Regions from separate parts of the Blautia sp. DFI.9.10 genome, predicted to be linked through region 1. Evidence: riboswitches for the same ligand, from Rfam matches in the RefSeq annotation. Region 1 holds a riboswitch; each other region holds the start of a gene.
What was found. A riboswitch is a leader RNA that binds a small molecule or an ion and turns the genes downstream of it on or off. The one in region 1 is predicted to bind cobalamin.
Positions count from the first base shown of each region.

Region 1 (4,927 bases):
CACCACGAGACCCAGAATGAAGAAAAGAGTGAACTGTTTATTTTCTTTGAATGTTCGTAATACCTTTTTCAATTATCTATCCTCCTTAAGTCTTGGATCGAGATAAGTATAGGACAGATCCACAAGCAGGTTGATGCACATGTACAGGATCGCGATCCAAAGTACATAGCCCTGTACAAGAGGATAGTCACGACAGGAAATCGCCTTTACTGCCATATTTCCCATTCCAGGCCAGTTGTAAATGATCTCTACAACTGCAGTACCTCCCAGAAGACTTCCAAGGGAAAGTCCCAACAGCGTTACCAGCGGAAGCATAACATTAGGAAGGACGTGTTTCCAGAGAATGACGCTTTCCTTGATTCCACGCATTCTTGCACCTGTGACATAATCCTGATGAAGTTCCTCCAGCACTGCACTTCTTACCTGTCTGGTATATTTTGCAGACATGGCAAGTGCAAGAGTCAGCGCCGGGAGGATCATGGATTTAAAATCCGTACTGCCTCCTGCAACATTGATCCAGCGAAGCTGAACACCAAAGATGCTGAGAAGGATCAGGCCCAGCCAGAAGCTTGGAACAGATACTCCCACAAAGGTAATTCCTCTCACAAAATAATCCGGGAATTTGTTCTGATATACAGCGGCCAGGATTCCAAGCGGTATGGAAATAATGACCATCATCAGAAGTGCCAGCAACGACATCCTCAGCGTCGGCCAGAAACAGGATACCAGTTTATCTGTTACCGGCATTTTGAAAGAATAGGACTGTCCCATATCTCCTGTAACAACACCCTTCAGCCAGGAACCATACTGCACGAGAAAGGGCTGATCAAGGCCAAGCTCATGTCTTGTCTGTTCCAGAAGCTCTGGTGTAGGAAGATTACCACACTCTGTCAGCATGATCTCCGCAGGATCACCAGGTGACAGGTAGGTCAGTCCAAATGTGAAAAAGCTGATTCCAAATAATACAATGATGATCTGGAGAAATCTTTTTCCTACTTGTTTCTTTGTCACGTTTTACTCCTTTCCTCATTTGATGCGATTTTAACATTGCCGTTTTAATTTAGTTAGATAAAAGAAACTATTGGATTCTTAATATGCAGAATATGCATGGAATTTTAGAAAATTTGCACGAAAAAAGCCCGTGACGAAATACGGGCACACAAAATAAATATGCTTCCTATCTTCCGTAAGAATCATTTTAAAACAATTGCAAGCAGGTCTCCTGACTTAGGATCCTTACCCTCAGACACCTTCCCGGTCTATTTCTCACGCACTCGACCAGTGGTACTTTGTCTGAGGATTTCCCCTTACAGTGACGGGATCGTACCGGATTTACACCGGTTTCCCTATTAATCCTCTCAGAACTTACAACGGCTGATGTGAAAATCAGCAAATGCTGTCAAATTACTGAAACATTATATGATAAAACTATAGTTTATGTCTATGGAAAAATGTTATATTTTTAGAAAACTCATAAATTTTGTTAAAGATGCTTGAATTGTATATATCCCCCATGGGGGATTTGACAATTGGATTTATCTGATCTGCTAAAAAAACACGGATTTTACCTCGCTATTTTTACAAATAGAATAGCAAATGGTAAAACCCGGTTTTCTTACTGTTTCAATATGATTTCAGACAGAAGCGTTCTGAAAAGGTTGTTTACTATCAGGTCAGAGTCTCCGTGATCGCTGCATATGCGATCATTGGTCCGTCTTCAATAATGTTCAGACTGGCTGTCTGATAAAGTACGACTCCGTTTTCAGTTGCAATAGATGTGTAAAGTAAATTTCCATAGTAATCTCTCAGTTCACCCAATTCTTCTCCCTTAAAGAAGTACTCTCCAGGCTTCTTGGATGGATACCAGCATCCGGTATACGGCGCATATTCATAGACTACATTTTCAAGAAGCATCTGACGGTAATGCTTCAGACCATGACATTTCTTTCCCTGGAGATGAAAAACAAGGTGACGGACGTCTCTTTTATCCTGTTCTACTTCCTCCCAGGTCCAGTAGCTGTGTCCGCCTCTTTCGATGAGAATACTTGGAATTCCAAGAGAAGAAGCATAATTGTAGGCGCCACCTGTGGCGGTTGTGGAACGGACCACATATTTTACGCCGATATGCCGTGCCATATGTAATGATTTCTCTGCTGTCTTTTCATCTACAACCCCTACATAATAAACATAGGGATGAAGCTGTTCGAACCCATCTCCGCTATGCAGGTCGATATAATAATCTGCTATGGAAAAAAGCTTTGTCACTATAGCATAGGCAATACGATCTGCAGCTGTTCCCTCAGGATCTCCGGGGAAAACGCGGTTCAGGTTCTTGCCATCCTCATAGACCAGACTCATGGTGCGATGCTCAAAGCCACTGACATTGACCAGTGGAACGATGATCACATTTCCCTTCAGTTCTTCCGGTTGAAATTCTTTTGCAAGTTCCATTGCCGCCTGGATTCCTACATACTCCGCACTGTGTATTCCCGCTGTGATCAGTATCGTCGGTCCGTCTTTCACTCCGCATATCACAGTTGCCGGCATTGCTATGCCGTATCCTGTGATCTTAATTTTCCCCTGTGCCTTCTCTCCTTTTTCAATCACCCAGTCATCAATTTTGATCATTGGTTGTTTCCCTTTTCCTTTTTTATATTTCCGCACTTTTGACGATAAGTATATCATGCCTAACCGAAATTGTACATATTCTTTTAAGATTCCGGGAAAACAGAAAAAAGCTTTCGTAACCGTTCATTCTGATCCGACGTACAAAAGCTTTTTTCCTGAATGATATATAATTTATCTTTTTACCAATTCTTTGGTGATTTCTTCCCAGCTGACTCCTTTTTCCACCATAAGTACCATCATATGATAAAGAAAATCTGAAATTTCGTATTTAATCTCTTCTTTATCTGGATTTTTGGCTGCAATGACGATCTCTGTGCATTCTTCACCGACTTTTTTCAAAATCTTGTCAATTCCCTTATCAAAAAGATAATTGGTATAGGAACCTTCCTTTGGATGTTCTTTTCGGTCAGTGATCACATCATACACATTCTGGAACACGTGAAGTGGGTTGGTATCATCGTACTCCTTTTTCATCAGCGGTTTGAAGAAACAAGTACGGTTTCCTGTATGGCAGGCTGCGCCCACCTGCTCCACTTTGGCAAGGATCGTATCATTATCACAGTCAATGGTAAGAGACTTTACATACTGTACGTGGCCGGATGTCAGACCTTTGGTCCAGAGCTCATTCCGGCTGCGACTCCAGTATGTCATTTTTCCAAGCTTCAATGTTGTGTTAAAAGCAAGCTCATTCATATAGGCCAGCATCAGTACTTCATCCGTCCGGTAATCCTGGACAATAACCGGAACCATTCCGTCACTGTTTAATTTAAAGTCCGACCATGCAATATTACTTTTATATGTGTTTACCGGAATTCCGGCTTCTTCGCAGGTTTCCTTAAATGTATGCAGATCATTTTCAAGACTGCTTACATAAGCACCGCAAAGTCCGGACACAGCTGGTTCTCCTAAAAGCTCCAGAACGCTCTCAGATCTGTTTTCATCGGTATGAAGAACAATGGAAATCTGAGAAATCTCTGCAATTTCATTTTCGACAGTGTCCAAAGCCAGAACAGTGTCTGCATATGTTTCGATCAGATCCTGATTTTCTGTGAATTCTCTCAGATCAGAGATGCTGATCATCATACGCTCTTTTCCAAAGCGCCGGGATACTTCTTCCAGAAGCTTGATATTATTCTCTTTCGAAAAATTCAGTACAACTTTGGCACATCCCGCATAGATCAGCTTTTTTACATCTTCCATACGTTTGATATTTCCCGCTGCGATCACCGGGATCTCAGATACCTGACAGATATCACGGATTTTTCCGATCGCACGGTCATGCTCTGCATCTGTGGAAGAAAAGTCAAATACCAGAAGCTCATCTGCCCCATTGTCACCGTAAAATTTTGCAAGTGTTTCTACATTTCCGTCTCCGAAAAGATTTCTCTGTCCAAATCCGGTTACCGCCTTTTCTGAATGAAGATAAAGGCATGGGATCAACTGTTTGTTCATAAGTGGTCTCCTTCTGTATCAGAGGCTTCCCTTGGTAGAAAGCACGTCTGTGATCCGGGAATCGTACTGTGTGGCTGCATCAAGGGCTTTCGCAAAGCTTTTAAACATGGCCTCTGCCACATGATGGCTGTTTCCTCCGGAAAGAACCTTGATGTGAAGATTCATTGCTGCGGAATAGGATACTGCATAAAAGAATTCCTTTACCATCTCTGTAGCCATATCTCCTATTTTTTCCGTAGAAAACTCTGCATCCCATCCGAGATAAGGTCTTCCGGAAAGATCTACTGCGCAGAGCACAAGCACTTCATCCATAGGAAGGATACAGCTGCCGTAACGTTTGATCCCTTTTTTGTCGCCAACTGCCTCACGGATAGCGTTTCCAAGGACGATCCCTGTATCTTCAATGGTGTGATGATCATCTACATTCAGATCACCGTGGACTCTCAGCGTAAGATCATACAGTCCATGGCGCGTAAAACCGTCCAGCATATGGTCAAAAAAGCCAATGCCTGTATCAATATCGGAACTTCCTGTTCCATCAATATTCAGCTGCAGACGTATCTGCGTTTCTTTTGTGTTTCTTTCGATCAGTGCTTCTCTTGCCATTATTCGTTCTCCTTGTCCTCTTCCTCAAAACGGACTGCAATGGAATTTGCGTGTGCAGTCAGCTGTTCCGATGTGGCAAACTGGATAATGTCCTTGTGGATCTTTCGGAGTGCTTCCCTGGAATAATATACAATACTGGATTTTTTGATAAAATCATCTACAGAAAGTGCGGAGAAAAATTTGGCGGTTCCATTGGTAGGAAGTACGTGGTTTGGTCCTGCAAAATAATCTCCAAGGGGTT
Region 1 is NZ_JANGAA010000017.1:37,847-42,773, reverse strand. Features, by position in the region: gene nikC (nickel transporter permease) at 1-72, opposite strand, end outside; gene nikB (nickel ABC transporter permease) at 73-1,011, opposite strand; cobalamin riboswitch at 1,196-1,384, opposite strand; gene NE671_RS11085 (M14 family metallopeptidase) at 1,669-2,628, opposite strand; gene hisIE (bifunctional phosphoribosyl-AMP cyclohydrolase/phosphoribosyl-ATP diphosphatase HisIE) at 2,800-4,080, opposite strand; gene hisB (imidazoleglycerol-phosphate dehydratase HisB) at 4,099-4,686, opposite strand; gene hisD (histidinol dehydrogenase) at 4,686-4,927, opposite strand, start outside.

Region 2 (4,927 bases), on a different contig from region 1:
GAATGATAACCTCATCATTGTAATAAGCCGGAAGTCCGATTCCTGTTCTTGTAAGCTCTGCAGCCTTGATCAGGAATTCATGTGGTGATCCGTTCCATACTCTTACAGAAAGAGACGGTGCCGGAAGGTGCACATGCATAGACGCCTGGATGCACATAAAGGAGAGATCATTGGTCACATCCTCGCCATCCTTGTTCTGACCGCCTGCGATCAGGTTCTGGAAAAGGCTGTAGCCTGCAAAGCCTTCTGCAGATGCAGCATCACGGCATTTATTCAGGTCGTTTAATTTTACCCATATGCAGTCCATCAGTTCCTGGGCAAATTCTCTGGTAAGATTGCCTGCTTCCATATCACTCTTGTAATATGGATACATATACTGGTCAAAACGTCCCGGAGAAATAGAATGTCCGCTGCTTTCCATCTGGATCAGCTGCTGTACAAACCAGAAGGACTGGCACGCCTCATAGAAGTTACGGGCGCCCTTCGCCGGTACGCGTGTACAATTGGATGCGATCTGAAGGAGTTCCTGTTTTCTGGTCGGATCCTGACACTGATATGCCATCTGCTCTGCGAGCTCGGCATAGCGATGTGCATAGTCAATAACTGCCTGACAGCTCATGATAACCGCTTCCAGGAAACGGGATTTCTTTGCGTAATCACCATCTCCTACATTACACTCATCCAGTTCCTTCTGAGCTTTGGCAATGATCCCTTCATAACCGATCGCCAGAACTTCTTCATATTTAACGGTTACGTGTCCTACACCATTGTAGAAATAGTTTCCAGGTGTAAAAATATTGTGGTCAATGGCAAGAATCGCTTCCGGTGCCATATAAGAGGTTGCAAGCTCACTGGTAGTCTTGCCTTTCCAGTATTTATGTACCTCACGGAGCTCCGCCTTGGTTTCCTCCGCAATATAAAATGGATCGGCTGTTCTGGTAGCCACTGTATCCAGCTCATCTTCCAGCCACTGGAAAGAATACTCCGGAAACGTCTGACATCCTCTCGGCGCCAAAGTGCTGCTTCCGACGATCAGCTCCTCATCACGGATGATGATCGGAATGTTGTGCAGGATGTGGGCAAATGCCTTGGCTCTGCGGGTGATGATCGGCTCGTCTTCTGTTGCTTTGTAAGACTCTGTGATCAGTTTTGCTCTGGCAGATTCGATCACCGGCATCTTTGCATAAAGATTATCTACAAGATGTGTGATCCTGTCTGTTTTCGGAACATCTGCTATATGAAATTTCTCCATGATTCTCCTTTCTCATAACCGGTTGTTTCTGGTGATCTGTCTGCCTCTACGCTTCCAGAACCGCTCCTGTCCGGCTATGTGCTCATGTAGTTTTATTATACCTTACCCCTACTTCGATGTCAACGAAATCCAACATGTGTTTCTAGCTGTTTTTGTGGTTTTTATCGGTTGTGCCCTGTTGATTTTATTTGTTTTTTGTATTTTTATGTTTTTCTCTATTGACTTTGTTTTTCTGCTCTGCCATACTTGGATTTATATAGGAATTCCTTTGTTTTTCAGAAAAAATTTATGCAAAGCGGACATTCGTATTCCGCTCTGTCACATGTTCTCAAACAGTAAAAGAGGTGTATTTTTATGTATCTTTCTGATATGCATACCCACTCCATCGCCAGTGGTCACGGCACGGAATGTACCATCACCAACATGGCACGCGCAGCTGCTGAGAAAGGTCTCCGGCTTCTCGGAATCACTGATCACGGTCCCGGCACTCTGGCAGCCGGAACTTCCTCCTATTTCCGCAGCCTTACCTATTCTCCCAAAAAACATTTCGGTGTAGAATTACTCTACGGAATTGAACTGAATATCCTTGACCGCAGCGGGACGGTAGATTTAGATCAGGAATTATTATGTAAACTTGATTACGCCATTGCCAGCATGCATGCCTGGAATTACCGCTGCGGTACCAGAGCCGAAAACACAGAAGCTTTTATCAATGTAATGAAAAACCCCTGTGTAAAGATCCTCGGACATAGTGATAACACTCATTACCCGGTTAATTATGATGCGCTTGCAAGGGCTGCCAGGGAAACCGGCACGATCTTTGAGATCAACGAAGCTTCTCTTGCACCTTATGGCTATCGTGGCGACACAAGAGAAAACTGTTTCGAGATCCTTCGATGCTGCCGCAAATATGATCTGCCGCTGCTTCTTTCCAGTGACAGCCATGGCCCGGAGCATATCGGAGATTTTACCTGTGCTGCTGAGTTTGTTCATCAGGCCATGTTTCCGGAACAGCTGATCCTCAACAACCAGATTCCCAGACTCAAGGTTTTTCTCCAAACCAGAGAATGATCTTCTGTATCTTTTTCGACAGATAACAGATATTGTCCACCCCAAACAAAACAGGCCAGTTCAAACACAGGAATATACATTTTCCTGTATCTGAACTGGCCTGTTTTTTATTTTTCCCGCTGCTTCCGTACAATTTCCGCAAGCTCGCTATATTTACCTGTAACATATCCGAAATTTTCTCTTCTGTGAGGAAGCTTGCATTCGGTGCAGTCTTTGATCCCGCTTTCCGTAAAGCGGAAATTACCACCACATTTATCTCCCAGTGCATATAAAGGACAATAGCAGAACAGACAATTGAAGTTCTCCGGATCTGCTCCTTTATGGCACGGAAAATACTCACAGTTTTTGTGGCTGAAGTAAGAGTATTCTTTGCCTTCCCAGTATGGTTTCTCCATGGCTCTTTTCTCCTCTCCTGACATAACCACACATAATTTTTTCCTATAAAAAAGAGGTAGCGATGCCACCCCGGGGTAGAAATATAATCCGTTCATGAGTGCGCGGAGGGAACGAATGTATCCGGAGTAGTATCGCCTGCCATTTAATCATGTATAATTCATATGAACAGGCGCATTCCATAAAAAAATGCCTACTCTCGTAAAAAAGTAGACAACGTCCCAGGGGTGCGGAGTCCCTGAAATGGTTGTTACACTTTACACGGAAGTTTAACCTCGCCATAACAAGCAGGTTTCCTGGCTCCGGGATCATGACTCCTCTCTCCTTCTCATACATACGTACAATGGACTATGAGATTCGCTCCTCCGTTACAGTGACCGGATCGCTCAGGTTTCACACCTGATTCCCTTTTCTGTGGACTTCTGATAATCAATATATAACTGTCAGCTATCCTCAGCACTTGCTATGTTCAATATGGAATTATACTGACATTATAATAACATCCCGTTAATTATATGTCAATACTGTTTTCAATATTTATACATTTTTGAGCATATTTTGTTGCTGTTCACTCCGTTCCATGGGTTTTTCAGTATTTTTTCCGACGTTAAAAACAGCCCGACAAACTGCTGTCGGGCTGCTGTATTTTTATTTTCTGTTGTACGTTTTTATTATACAAGACGTCTTACAGATACAATTGTTCTGTATGTAGCATCATTGCTGATCTTGATCCCGTCCTGAGAGTTCGATGCATGAACGATCTGGCCATTACCCATGTAAATAGCCACGTGTCCGCCATAGCAGATCAGATCTCCCGGCTGTGCATCTGCGTAGGATACTTCTGTACCTGCATTCTGCTGCTCATAGGAGGTTCTCGGAAGGCTGACTCCGAAGTTCGCATAGACACTCTGTACAAATCCGGAGCAGTCTGCACCATTGGTAAGGCTTGTTCCACCCCATACGTAAGGATTTCCCACAAACTGTGTAGCATAATTCACAACAGAAGATCCTGAACCGCTACTGTAAGAAGAACTGTCACTGTCTGAAGATGTATCCTCTGCATTAGATGTGTCCTCTGCACTTTCTTCAGATGCGTCTGTGCTGTTATCGTAATCTGCGTCTGCATTATCCTCTGTATTCTCAGTATCCTCGGACGCATCATCATTCTCACCATTGTCTGCATCTTCATCCACATCCTCGGTGTCATCTTCTGCAGTATCCTCATCTGCATTCTCGATCACGTCGCCGTCCTCATCGTACTGTACGTCTTCGCTCTCGTCCGCCTCATCCTGCTGTGCTTCCTGCTCTGCCTGGCGTCTTGCTTCCTCTTCTGCCTCAGCCTGTGCTCTCGCTGCTGCTTCAGCCTCGGCCTGACGTCTTGCCTCTTCCTCTGCTGCAATACGCTCAGCCTCTAATCTCTGAAGCTCTGCAGTCTGCTCTGCAAGAAGGTTGGCATAATCTGTAGCCTGCTGCTGTGCGTAGGCGATCTCATTATCATAATCTGCGGATGTGGCACGCTTCTCATCCAGCTGTGCCTGCAGGTTCTGGGACTCTGCCTCATATTCCTGCTTCATTCCCTCCAGCTCTGCCTTCTCCTGTGTGTACTGTGCCTCCAGGTTTGCCACCTGCTGGATCGTATTGGAATATTTTTCAAGACTCTTACGGTCCTGCTCATAAGTCTTCTGTGTGTACTCTGCTCTTGTAAGAAGATCAGACAGGTTCTCTGCATTCAGCATCATCTGGAACCATGCATCATCTCCACCCTTCTCATAGAGATACTGGATACGTTTCTTCATTGCCTCATACTGTTTCTGCTTGGCATTTTTGGCCTTCTCAAGGTTGGTCTGTGTAGATGCAATGTCGGCTTCCTTATTGGAGATATCTCCCTCCAGTGTCTGGATCGAAACCATCACGTTTACAAGATTGGCATCAAGAGTTGAAATCTCGCCTTCAATCTGTGACTTCTGTGAGGAAAGCTCATCCAATCTGGAATAAGTCGCATTCAGCTGTTCGTTGGTCGCATCCATCTCCTGCTGAAGTGCTGCCTCATCTTCTCTTGCTGCGCTTACGCTGACTACCTGTGCTCCGCTGATGATGAGCGCCAGTGTCAGACATAATATCCTTTTCTTCATGACTGTTCACCCTCGCAATCTGATTCTAATTTAATACAGCGGATCTGACCATCCGCTTCGTTGGTTTTCTTTGTAACAC
Region 2 is NZ_JANGAA010000005.1:45,869-50,795, forward strand. Features, by position in the region: gene NE671_RS04680 (glycyl radical protein) at 1-1,252, opposite strand, end outside; gene NE671_RS04685 (phosphatase) at 1,607-2,323, shown strand; gene NE671_RS04690 (cysteine-rich small domain-containing protein) at 2,431-2,718, opposite strand; cobalamin riboswitch at 2,986-3,155, opposite strand; gene NE671_RS04695 (C40 family peptidase) at 3,388-4,848, opposite strand.
Region 2: linked by a shared signal. The riboswitch ahead of NE671_RS04690 (cysteine-rich small domain-containing protein) and the one ahead of nikB (nickel ABC transporter permease) in region 1 are both predicted to bind cobalamin.

Region 3 (4,927 bases), on a different contig from region 1:
TAAATTCCTTTGCGTAGGAAAGATCCATACTGTGGTCAAAGGTAAGGCCTGGAATATCCGCAGGCTTATGTTCTGTCTCTGCTGCCTGCACTGCAAAAGCACACCCCAGGATCAGGGTCAGCGTCAGAAATATGTATGAAATTATTTTTTTCATTTTTCTTCCTTTTTCATGCTCGAAGAATCAAAATTCAGGGTATACTCAATCTCGTGAGGAGTACTCATGGCTACAGTATCTGCAGTCACTTCCATTTCTGCGTCAAAGACTGTGACCGGGATCTCAAATGTGGAGTTTCCGTCTTTGTTCACCGGCTCATATTTTTCGCCGTCCACGATCATGTAATCATAATTCGGACTGCTCCAGATGATGGTTGCCGTAGCTTCTTTGTCCTTGATCTCTACTTTAGCCGGAGATTCTACAGATGCTCTTCCTGTTCCGCCTGTAAGGGTTACATCCGTCTCATAGGTTCCGTCCTCCAGCTTCAGCTCTTCCGGTTTTTTCCCTTCGGATTTTTTGTCGTCAGAGGTTTTTACAGGATTCTTTACGCTGACTTTATGGTCGTACCATTTGCCTTTTTCTCCCAGGATCGCCACGTTAAATTCCTCACCAATGGCCGGTACCGGGATATCAAATCCGTAAACCTCCTCTGTATAACCATCGCTGTACTTCACTGTATCTGTGGTCGGCTCAATGATCTCTGCTCCGTCCTTCTGGGCATCCTCGGCAGTTCCCGCAAACAGGTTAACGATCTTCTTGGAAACCAGACTTACGTGGATGGTCATTTTACCATCTTTGACCGTGAGCTCTCCTTTTTTGTCATTGGCCTCATTTACATGAAACATGCTGCTGTCTGTACCAAACTCTGCTGTATAAACGCCATCTTCCAGGGTATCTGCTTTGGTTGCATCTGTATCCTTTTCTTCGGAAGCTTCTGCTTCCTCACCGGACTCTGTTTTTGTTTCATCTGTTTTTGCCATCGCAGGCACAGAGCCCAGCACCAGGACTGATGCACTTGCCATTGCAAGAATTAAGTTTACATAGCGTTTTTTCATGATAATCTTCTCCCTTCCATAGATACAGCAATCTGCCCGGAAAACAGTCTTCCTGATCTTTCCGGGCAGTTACATTGATTTCTTATAGGTATCTGAACTCACTCAGATATTTTTATATTTATTATTCTGCGGACTCCTCAGCAGAATCAGCCTCTGTATCTGCTGCTGCATCAGAATCTGCGGACTCCTCAGTGCTTCCCAGAGAATCGATGGCTGCCTTTGTATGCTCTACATAAAGCTTCTCAACTGCTTCGATTCTTCCAAGACCCTCGATCTGGCAGTCAACCTTATCGAAGTTTCCGGATGCTACAAACTGGCTCTTCCAGGAATCCTCCTCATCACCGGCCATATCGTTATTTGCATGGTCTCCGGCAACAACCATCAGCGGACGAAGAACAACGTTCTTGTATCCTGCTTCTTTTACCTTCTCGATAACCTTGTCGCAGGCTGTATCTTCCGGCTTACCCTCTACAGTACCGATGAATGCGTTCTTCAATCCAAGGTTTTCCATCTGTGTCTGCATCTGATCGTATGTAACGTTAGCTGTATGAGATGTTCCATGTCCCATGAATACGAATGCTGTGCCAGCCTCAGCTGCTGCATCCATGCTGTCAAATCCGGCCTCTTTGCAAGCCGTATCTGTGATCGCCTGAGCAACGGCTTTCTTGTCATCATTGATCACAGTTGCATCGTCTCCAACCTCACCGAGCATTGGCTCTGCGATAGCTACAGACTCGAATTTATCTTTATAGCCATTGATCGCTTCTGTCATCTCATCGTACTCAGCACCATGCATCAGATGGGTAGGCTGTACAACCAGATTCTTAACACCATTCTCTACTGCACGGTCAAGAGCCTGCTGCATGTTATCGATCACTTCATCATCTCTTGCCTCTACATGGTTGATGATGATCTGTGCTGTAAATGCTCTTCTTACAGACCAGTCCGGATAAGCTTCTGCAAGAGCATCCTCGATTCCCTTGACATCCTCTGCACGGCTGTCATTGAAGGAAGTACCAAAGCTTACAACAAGAAGTTCATTCTCACCGATCTCATCCTGGTTACGCGGATCGTCCTTGGAAGCATCTCCTGTGTCACGTCCGAAATAATCCGGATCTGCATTCTCACCCTCTACCAGTTCTTTCTGAGCATCTGTCAGAGCATCCCATGCTTCTTTGGCTGCCTTGCAGTCCTCATCTGTTGTGTCGTTTCTTTCCTGTACATAGATCTTGTCGATCAGAGCTGCTACATTATCTGCTGCTTCCTGATCTGCATCAGAAGCCTCTGTGGTATCAGCTGCCTCAGCGTTCTCTTCTGTAGCAGAATCCTCTGCGGCCATTGCTGTTGTAGCCGCACCCATAGAGCATGTCATGGAAACTGCGAGCATCAGAGCTAACATTGTTTTTCTTTTCATTTCTCATTGTCCTCTTTTCATGTATTTCCAGAATACTGATATGTACAAAAAAGCAGCAGCTCTCTGCGGCCGCCTGCTCACACATGATTCTCTGCGCAATACAAATACATAAAAAGAAGTTCTGTATTGTTATGGAGAATACCGATTCGTAAACCGCGAATCCCTGGATCTCACAATAAGGCAGTTCTCCTGACTTGGTTCCACGCTGCTTTCCCTTCCCGGTCTCCCAGTGGTTATAAAAGCAGCTCCCCTTTCACAGTGACGGTATCGTTCCGGATTCTCACCGGATTCTCTTTTGCACATCCGACTGGATGCAACCTTATCATTATAACATTTGCACATATTTTCTTTTACCTGGTTATCTAACTTTTACCACAAACTCACAAATTTGTCAAGATTGATGTCAGACGATTCACGGTTTTCTGTGATCTTCGCTCACAAAAAACACCTCACGAAATATTACCAGTGAACAGTAACCGGTTTTCTCCCTGTATCTGTCAGTTATTATCAGAATACTTTCTCCAATATTCATGCATATCCTGCATAAAAAACAGCCCCTTTCTGTCATCACCCTGATATCAGAAAAGGACTGTCTTACACTGGATATTCGCAATCCGCTTCGCTACTTGCTCATAACAGATAAACTGCTCTGCAGTTTATCTGTTAAAATACTCCTGCTCCAGGTATCTGGCTACGTAGATTCCGCTGGCAGATGCATGGGACAGAGAATGGGTCACGCCGCTACAGTCTCCGATAACAAAGAGACCCTTGTGGCAGGTTTCCAGATTTTCGTCGATCTCGACCTCCATGTTGTAGAATTTAACCTCAACGCCATAAAGCAAAGTATCATCATCTGCGGTTCCCGGTGCGATCTTGTCCAGGGCATAGATCATCTCGATGATGCCATCCAGGATACGTTTCGGCATAACAAGACTTAAATCTCCCGGTGTCGCAGAAAGTGTAGGTGTTACGAAACTTTCCTCAATACGGGCTTTTGTGCTTCGTCTTCCGCGGATCAGATCTCCAAACCGCTGTACCATAACACCACCGCCAAGCATATTGGAAAGTCTTGCAATGCTCTCACCGTATCCGTTGCTGTCATGGAACGGCTCTGAGAAATGCTTGGATACCAGAAGGGCAAAGTTTGTATTGTTGGTATGCTTTGCCGGATCTTCGTAGCTGTGACCGTTTACTGTGATAATACCGTTGGTATTTTCATTCACGACAACACCTCGCGGGTTCATGCAGAAGGTACGGACCATATCCTCAAACTTCTCAGTTCTGTAAACGATCTTGCTCTCATAAAGCTCATCTGTCAGACGGCTGAAAACCTCTGCCGGAAGCTCCACACGGACTCCGATGTCCACACGGTTGGAAAGAGTCGGGATCTTAAGCTCTGTACATACCGTCTCCATCCATTTACTTCCGCTTCGTCCTGCGGAGATGATACAGTAAGTTCCCTCGTAACGCTCATCTCCTACAAAAACTGCATAACCGTCTTCAGTTTTTTCTACTTTGTCAACAGATGCGTCAAAATAGAAGTCCACATGGTCTTTCATTTTTTCATAGAGGTTCTGAAGCACCACATAGTTGATATCTGTTCCCAGATGACGGACTGATGCATCCAAAAGATGCAGGCCGTTCTGAAGGCAGAGCTTACGGATCTCGCTGTTTGTGGTAGAATAAAGCCTGGTTCCTTCACCGCCATGCATCAGGTTCAGTTTATCTACATATTCCATCAGCTCTGTGGCTGTATCCTTGCCGATATGCTGGTACAGAGTTCCGCCAAACTGATTGGTGATATTATATTTTCCGTCGGAGAAAGCGCCTGCACCGCCAAATCCCTTCATGATCGCACAGGTTTTGCAGTGAATACAGGATTTTACTTTCTTTCCGTCGATGGGACATTTTCTTTTTTCCAGAGGATGACCAGCTTCAAAAACCGCGATCTTTTTCTCCGGATCATTATTCATCAGTTCATAGGCCGCAAAGATTCCACCGGGACCTGCTCCTACGATCAGTACATCATATTTCATAAATAAAAACTCCTTATCTTGTATTGCACATTTTCAGTGCTTTGTTTTTGCACAAACCCTGTCTATTCTACAACAAGTGTGTTCAAAAGTCACCTGTTTTTTCGGAACCTTCCGATCTTAAGCTTTTTTCCATCTGTTTCCACGGTAATAGCACCGTTTTTCATGGTGTATTCCACCTGACTTCCGGCCGCTTTAAGCCGCTCTACGGTTTCCGGTGACGGATGTCCGTAGGTGTTGGTGAGCGAACAGGAAATGATCGCCACTTCCGGCTTTATTTTCTCAAGAAATGCTTCTGTGGTAGAATAACGGGAACCGTGATGTCCCACCTTCAGACAGTCAACATCCTCAAGCCCCCCGGCTGCCAAAAGCTTTTTCTCCGTATCTGCACCGATATCTCCGGTAAAAAGCATCTGAAAATCTCCAAAAG
Region 3 is NZ_JANGAA010000005.1:62,499-67,425, forward strand. Features, by position in the region: gene NE671_RS04745 (ABC transporter substrate-binding protein) at 1-154, opposite strand, end outside; gene NE671_RS04750 (hypothetical protein) at 151-1,050, opposite strand; gene NE671_RS04755 (sirohydrochlorin cobaltochelatase) at 1,172-2,464, opposite strand; cobalamin riboswitch at 2,627-2,801, opposite strand; gene NE671_RS04760 (NAD(P)/FAD-dependent oxidoreductase) at 3,121-4,500, opposite strand; gene NE671_RS04765 (DNA internalization-related competence protein ComEC/Rec2) at 4,590-4,927, opposite strand, start outside.
Region 3: linked by a shared signal. The riboswitch ahead of NE671_RS04755 (sirohydrochlorin cobaltochelatase) and the one ahead of nikB (nickel ABC transporter permease) in region 1 are both predicted to bind cobalamin.

Region 4 (4,927 bases), on a different contig from region 1:
GGAGTCAGATCAATGGATGTCATTGCCGTAACTACTTTTTCCTCTTTTGCCTGTACATTGACACCTGTCAGTAAAGTTGCCGCCACCATGCTCAATGCTATCAATTTTGCTACACGTCTTTTCTTCATTTCTTCCTCTCCTTTGTTTGTTTTATATTTTACAGCATATGACATGCCGCAAAATGTCCTGTTTCAATTTCTGTCAATTCCGGTATATGCTCTCTGCATATATTTGTACATCTTCTGCACCGGTTCTGATATGGGCAGCCCTGTTCCGGAATGGTATCTGAAAATATTTTCTTTTCCTGTGATCCGATTCTTCGCATTTTCGGTTCTTTTACCGGAATGGAATCAAACAGATCTTTTGTATAAGGATGTACTGCTGTCTCTTTTAAGCTGTCCGTATGATCGATAAACTCGACCACGCGTCCCTGATACATAATAGCCACCTCTTTGCAGAGATATGGAACGTTGGACAGATCGTGAGTGATCAGTAAATAAGTCATCTCATATTTTTCCTGCAGCTCATTTAACAGATGCAGGATCTGCTTTCGTATGGAATAATCCAGACTGGATACCGGTTCATCACAGATCACAAGCTCCGGTCTTAATACCAACGCCCTCGCAATATTAGCTCTCTGACACTGACCTCCTGAAATCTGTCCAACATAACGGTTGCGGATATCCGGATCAAGCCCCGTCTGGATCAAAGCCTCCTTTACTCGCTCTTCATACTCACCCTCTTGCAGTTTTTCATGTAATTTCAAAATTTCCAGAATATTTTCTCCAATGGTATAACCGGGATCAAATACCCCGCTGCTGCTTTGAAAGACCATCTGAAGATTCTTGCGATATGGACGAAACTGCTTTTCAGACAAATCCTGCATTTCCTGTCCCTGAAACCAGAATTTTCCATCTGTAGGTTTCTCCAGGCCGGCGATCAGCTTTCCGAATGTAGTTTTACCACTTCCACTTTCACCGATCAGGGCCATGGATGATCCTGCATGGATTTCCAGACTTACATCATCCACTGCCTTCACAATTTTTTTCTTGCCATAATATTTTTTTAAATGTTCTGTCTTTAGTAACGTACTCATACTTTTCCCCTATAAAACTGCATCCAACAGTTTTTTTGTATATGAATGCTGCGGATGATAAAAGATCTCTTCAACCGTTCCGTTTTCCACTATTTCGCCGTCTTTCATGATCGAAACATCATCCGCGATCTCTGCCACCACACCCAGATCATGCGTAATAAATAACACGCCCAGATTTTCTTTCCTGGATAGCTGATAGATTTCTTCCAGGATCTGCTTCTGTACGGTTACATCCAAGGCTGTCGTCGGCTCATCTGCGATCAGATAATCCGGTTTCATGGACATGGCAATGGCGATCATAACACGTTGGCACATACCACCAGACAATTCGTAAGGTTTTTTCTTCATCAGTTCTTCCGGATCACGCAGATTCATCATCCGCAGACTTTCCAACGCTGCTTCCCTTGCCTGTTTTTTGCTCATTCTGCGATGTTTTCTCAGTCCTTCCAGAAGCAGTTGTTCAACTGTAAAAAGTGGATCAAGAGCAGCAGTCGGATCCTGAAAGATCATTCCGATCCTGTCTCCGTATAACTGTCGTTTTTCTTTTCCTGATAACTTCAGAAGACTCTTTTCGTTCAGTGTCACATCTCCGGATATCACCTTTCCATTTCCTGCAAGCAGATTCATGATCGTCAGAGAGGTAACTGACTTGCCGCTTCCACTTTCTCCCACCAGAGCATGGATCCTTCCGCGTTTTACTTCCAGGCTGACATCTTTTACTGCATGAACCATTCCGTGAGATGTCTGAAACTCCACATGTAGTCTTTTTACCCTTAGGACATCATTTTTGGGCTGTTCCATTCTGTATTCCCTCCCCCAGATAATTAAATGCCAGAACAATGATCATGATCAGTATGCCCGGATAAAACATCAGTCTTGGATAAGTCTGGATATAACTTCTACTGTCACTGAGCATGATCCCCCATTCCGGTGTCGGTGCCTGCACACCAAGGCCGATAAAGGAAAAACCGGCAATTGACAGAATGATCGAACCGATTTCCATTGTTGCCAGTGCGATCACAGATGGCAGGATATTTCTCAATACATGCCTAAATATGATCCTTGCGTGGCCGCAGCCGCCGGCTTTTAGTGCGGTCATATAATTTTTATTTTTTTCCTGAAGTGTCAATGCTCGGGCAAGCCTTGCATATTCTGCCCAGGATACGACCGATAAGGACAGAATCAGATGAGCGCCGCTGGCTCCTACGGTTCCTGCAATGGCAAGTGCCACAATAAAGACCGGCATAGCCATAAATACATCAATGATCCTCATAATTATGGAATCGATTTTTCCACCTACATATCCGGCAAACAGTCCGATAGGCACCCCGACACATACAGTAATCAGAAGCACCGTAAAGCTATAGCTCAGTGAATACCGGCTGCCCCAGAGAAGTCTTGATAAAATACATCGTCCCAGCTGATCAGTACCTAAAGGATATGCCGCCGACGGATTCTTTAATTTTATCGAAACATCCACAAGCAGTGGATCATGCGGCGCTAATACAGGTGCAAAAATAGCTGCCAATGCAAAAATTATGACCACCATCAATCCTATTTTTGTTTTCGGTGACCGGAATACTTGTTTCCAGTACAGATTCTGGATCATGCTTTTTTCTGTTTTCTGCTTTCTTCTGCTTCCCATTCTATGATCTCTCCTTTACTTTAACTGGATTCGCCGGTCAATCGCAGAATAGGCGATATCCACAAGAAAATTTAATACTACAATGCCAACAGCCAGAATAAAGATAAAACATTGCAGCACCGGAGTGTCTTTTGAGATCACGGATTTCAATGCCAGATTTCCGATTCCCTGAATTGAAAAAATACTTTCTATCACAGCTGAGCCACAGAAAAAACCGATCACAATTGATACCAGACGTGTCAGCACAGGAATCAGGATATTTTTCAGACCATGACGCAAAATTACATTTACAGATGACAATCCCTTAGCTCTGCTGGCACGTATGTAATCCTGCTTCAGCACCTGTATCATATTGGTACGGATCAATCTCGTCATAATTCCAAAGAAACTGATATCCATGGCAAATGCCGCAAGAATCGGGATGCCTCCGGCATCTCCTCCGATCACGGAAATCACTTTTAGCTTTACTCCAAATATATAGAGCAGCATCAGACCGATCCAGAAAGATGGCATAGATACACTGAGGGACGACAAAATGCGAATGACTTTATCCAGAACTCTGTTTTCATAAATTGCCGACAAAATTCCAAGAGGGACTGATACGATCATCAACAATAAAAACGAAGTAACTGCCAGTTTAAATGTCTGTGGAAAATATCTTTTTAATTCCTCAAAAGCCGGTTTTCTGGTAGAATATGATTTTCCAAAATCGCCATGAAGTGCCTGATCCAGCCATTTCCCGTATTGTACCAGCACCGGCTGATCCAGTCCTTCCTCATGCCGTACTTCTTCTACCTGCTCCGGTGACGGATGCTCATATTTTTTCTCCGCCAGCACTCTGGCAGCATCACCTGCCGATATAAAACTCAGCATAAAAATAATAAATGTAACCGCCAGCACTACCGGAATCATAAATATAAAACGCTTTGCAATTACTTTTCCCATCTTCATCTCTCCTCATTTTTTATCTGTTTATTGTTTTTAAAATAAAAAAAGCTGATATGATCCAGCATCATATCAGCACAAAAAACAAACCTCCACCTCAGGCAGAGCTTATTCCTTCTGTATCCCATCCGAATCAGAATTCTTCTGTCAAAAAGGCAAGTCTCCTGACTCCAGTTCTTCCTACTTACCATCTTCCCGGATCTCTCCAGTGATATTTTGGTTTTCGTCCCTGTCACAGTAGCGGTGGCTGTTCTGGCATTTCACCAGATTCCTTATTAAGTACTTTGTACACCCTTCTGACTATTCAATTTTCATAGTTGCAATGAATAAATATTATAATATCATACTTTTCTTTTTATATAAATAGTTTTTTGTCAAATATAAAATATCTGAACATTTCATAGTGAAACCCGGATATTTTCTGCCTGTATTATTATAGATCCCTTAAGTAAATAACATTATGTATGAACGGTGACTTCTTTATATTTCCGTATAATGATCATATAACTTACGAATAATAAAACAGCTGCACTGCTCCATGCACAGATCTCTGCATAGTATATTCCATCTTCACCGATCAGTTTTGGCAGCAGCAGCGCAACACTGACACGCATGATAAATTCTGCAATGCCGCTGGCAAGCGGAATCAAAGTATTACCCAGGCCCTGGATAGCGGAACGATACACATACAGCAAATACAGCACCCACAAAAAGACAGCCATGATAAACAAATACTTATATGCTATATCCAATACCTGTCGGGTCTGATCCGGTTCACCGGATACAAACAGGGACAGTACATTACGTCCAAACAGTACCATCATGCCGGAAATGAAAGCCGAAGTGAGCACTGCCATATAAGTGCCGCTGCGCACGCCTTTTCGAATCCTCTGGTATTTTTTTGCACCAAGATTCTGGCCCACATAGGTTGTAATAGCATATCCATATGAAACGGCAGCCATCTCCAAAACCCCATACAGCTTGTTCGATGCCGTAAATCCCGCCACAAACAGAAAACCAAATCCATTGATCACATACTGTACCACAAGTCCTCCCACGGAGATGATCACATTCTGTATCGCAAGAGGAACCGCCAGTTCCAAAAGCCGCAGGCTCATAGAGGGTTGCCTGTAAAAGTCCTTCTTTTCCAGGCGGATATCCGGGATTTTACGTAATACGATCAAACAGTACAAGGCTGAAAATCCCTGTGCGATAACGGTTGCCACTGCTGCTCCGGCTAT
Region 4 is NZ_JANGAA010000019.1:35,414-40,340, reverse strand. Features, by position in the region: gene NE671_RS11780 (nickel ABC transporter substrate-binding protein) at 1-128, opposite strand, end outside; gene NE671_RS11775 (oligopeptide/dipeptide ABC transporter ATP-binding protein) at 158-1,096, opposite strand; gene NE671_RS11770 (ABC transporter ATP-binding protein) at 1,106-1,897, opposite strand; gene nikC (nickel transporter permease) at 1,878-2,741, opposite strand; gene NE671_RS11760 (ABC transporter permease) at 2,757-3,686, opposite strand; cobalamin riboswitch at 3,824-3,997, opposite strand; gene NE671_RS11755 (MATE family efflux transporter) at 4,145-4,927, opposite strand, start outside.
Region 4: linked by a shared signal. The riboswitch ahead of NE671_RS11760 (ABC transporter permease) and the one ahead of nikB (nickel ABC transporter permease) in region 1 are both predicted to bind cobalamin.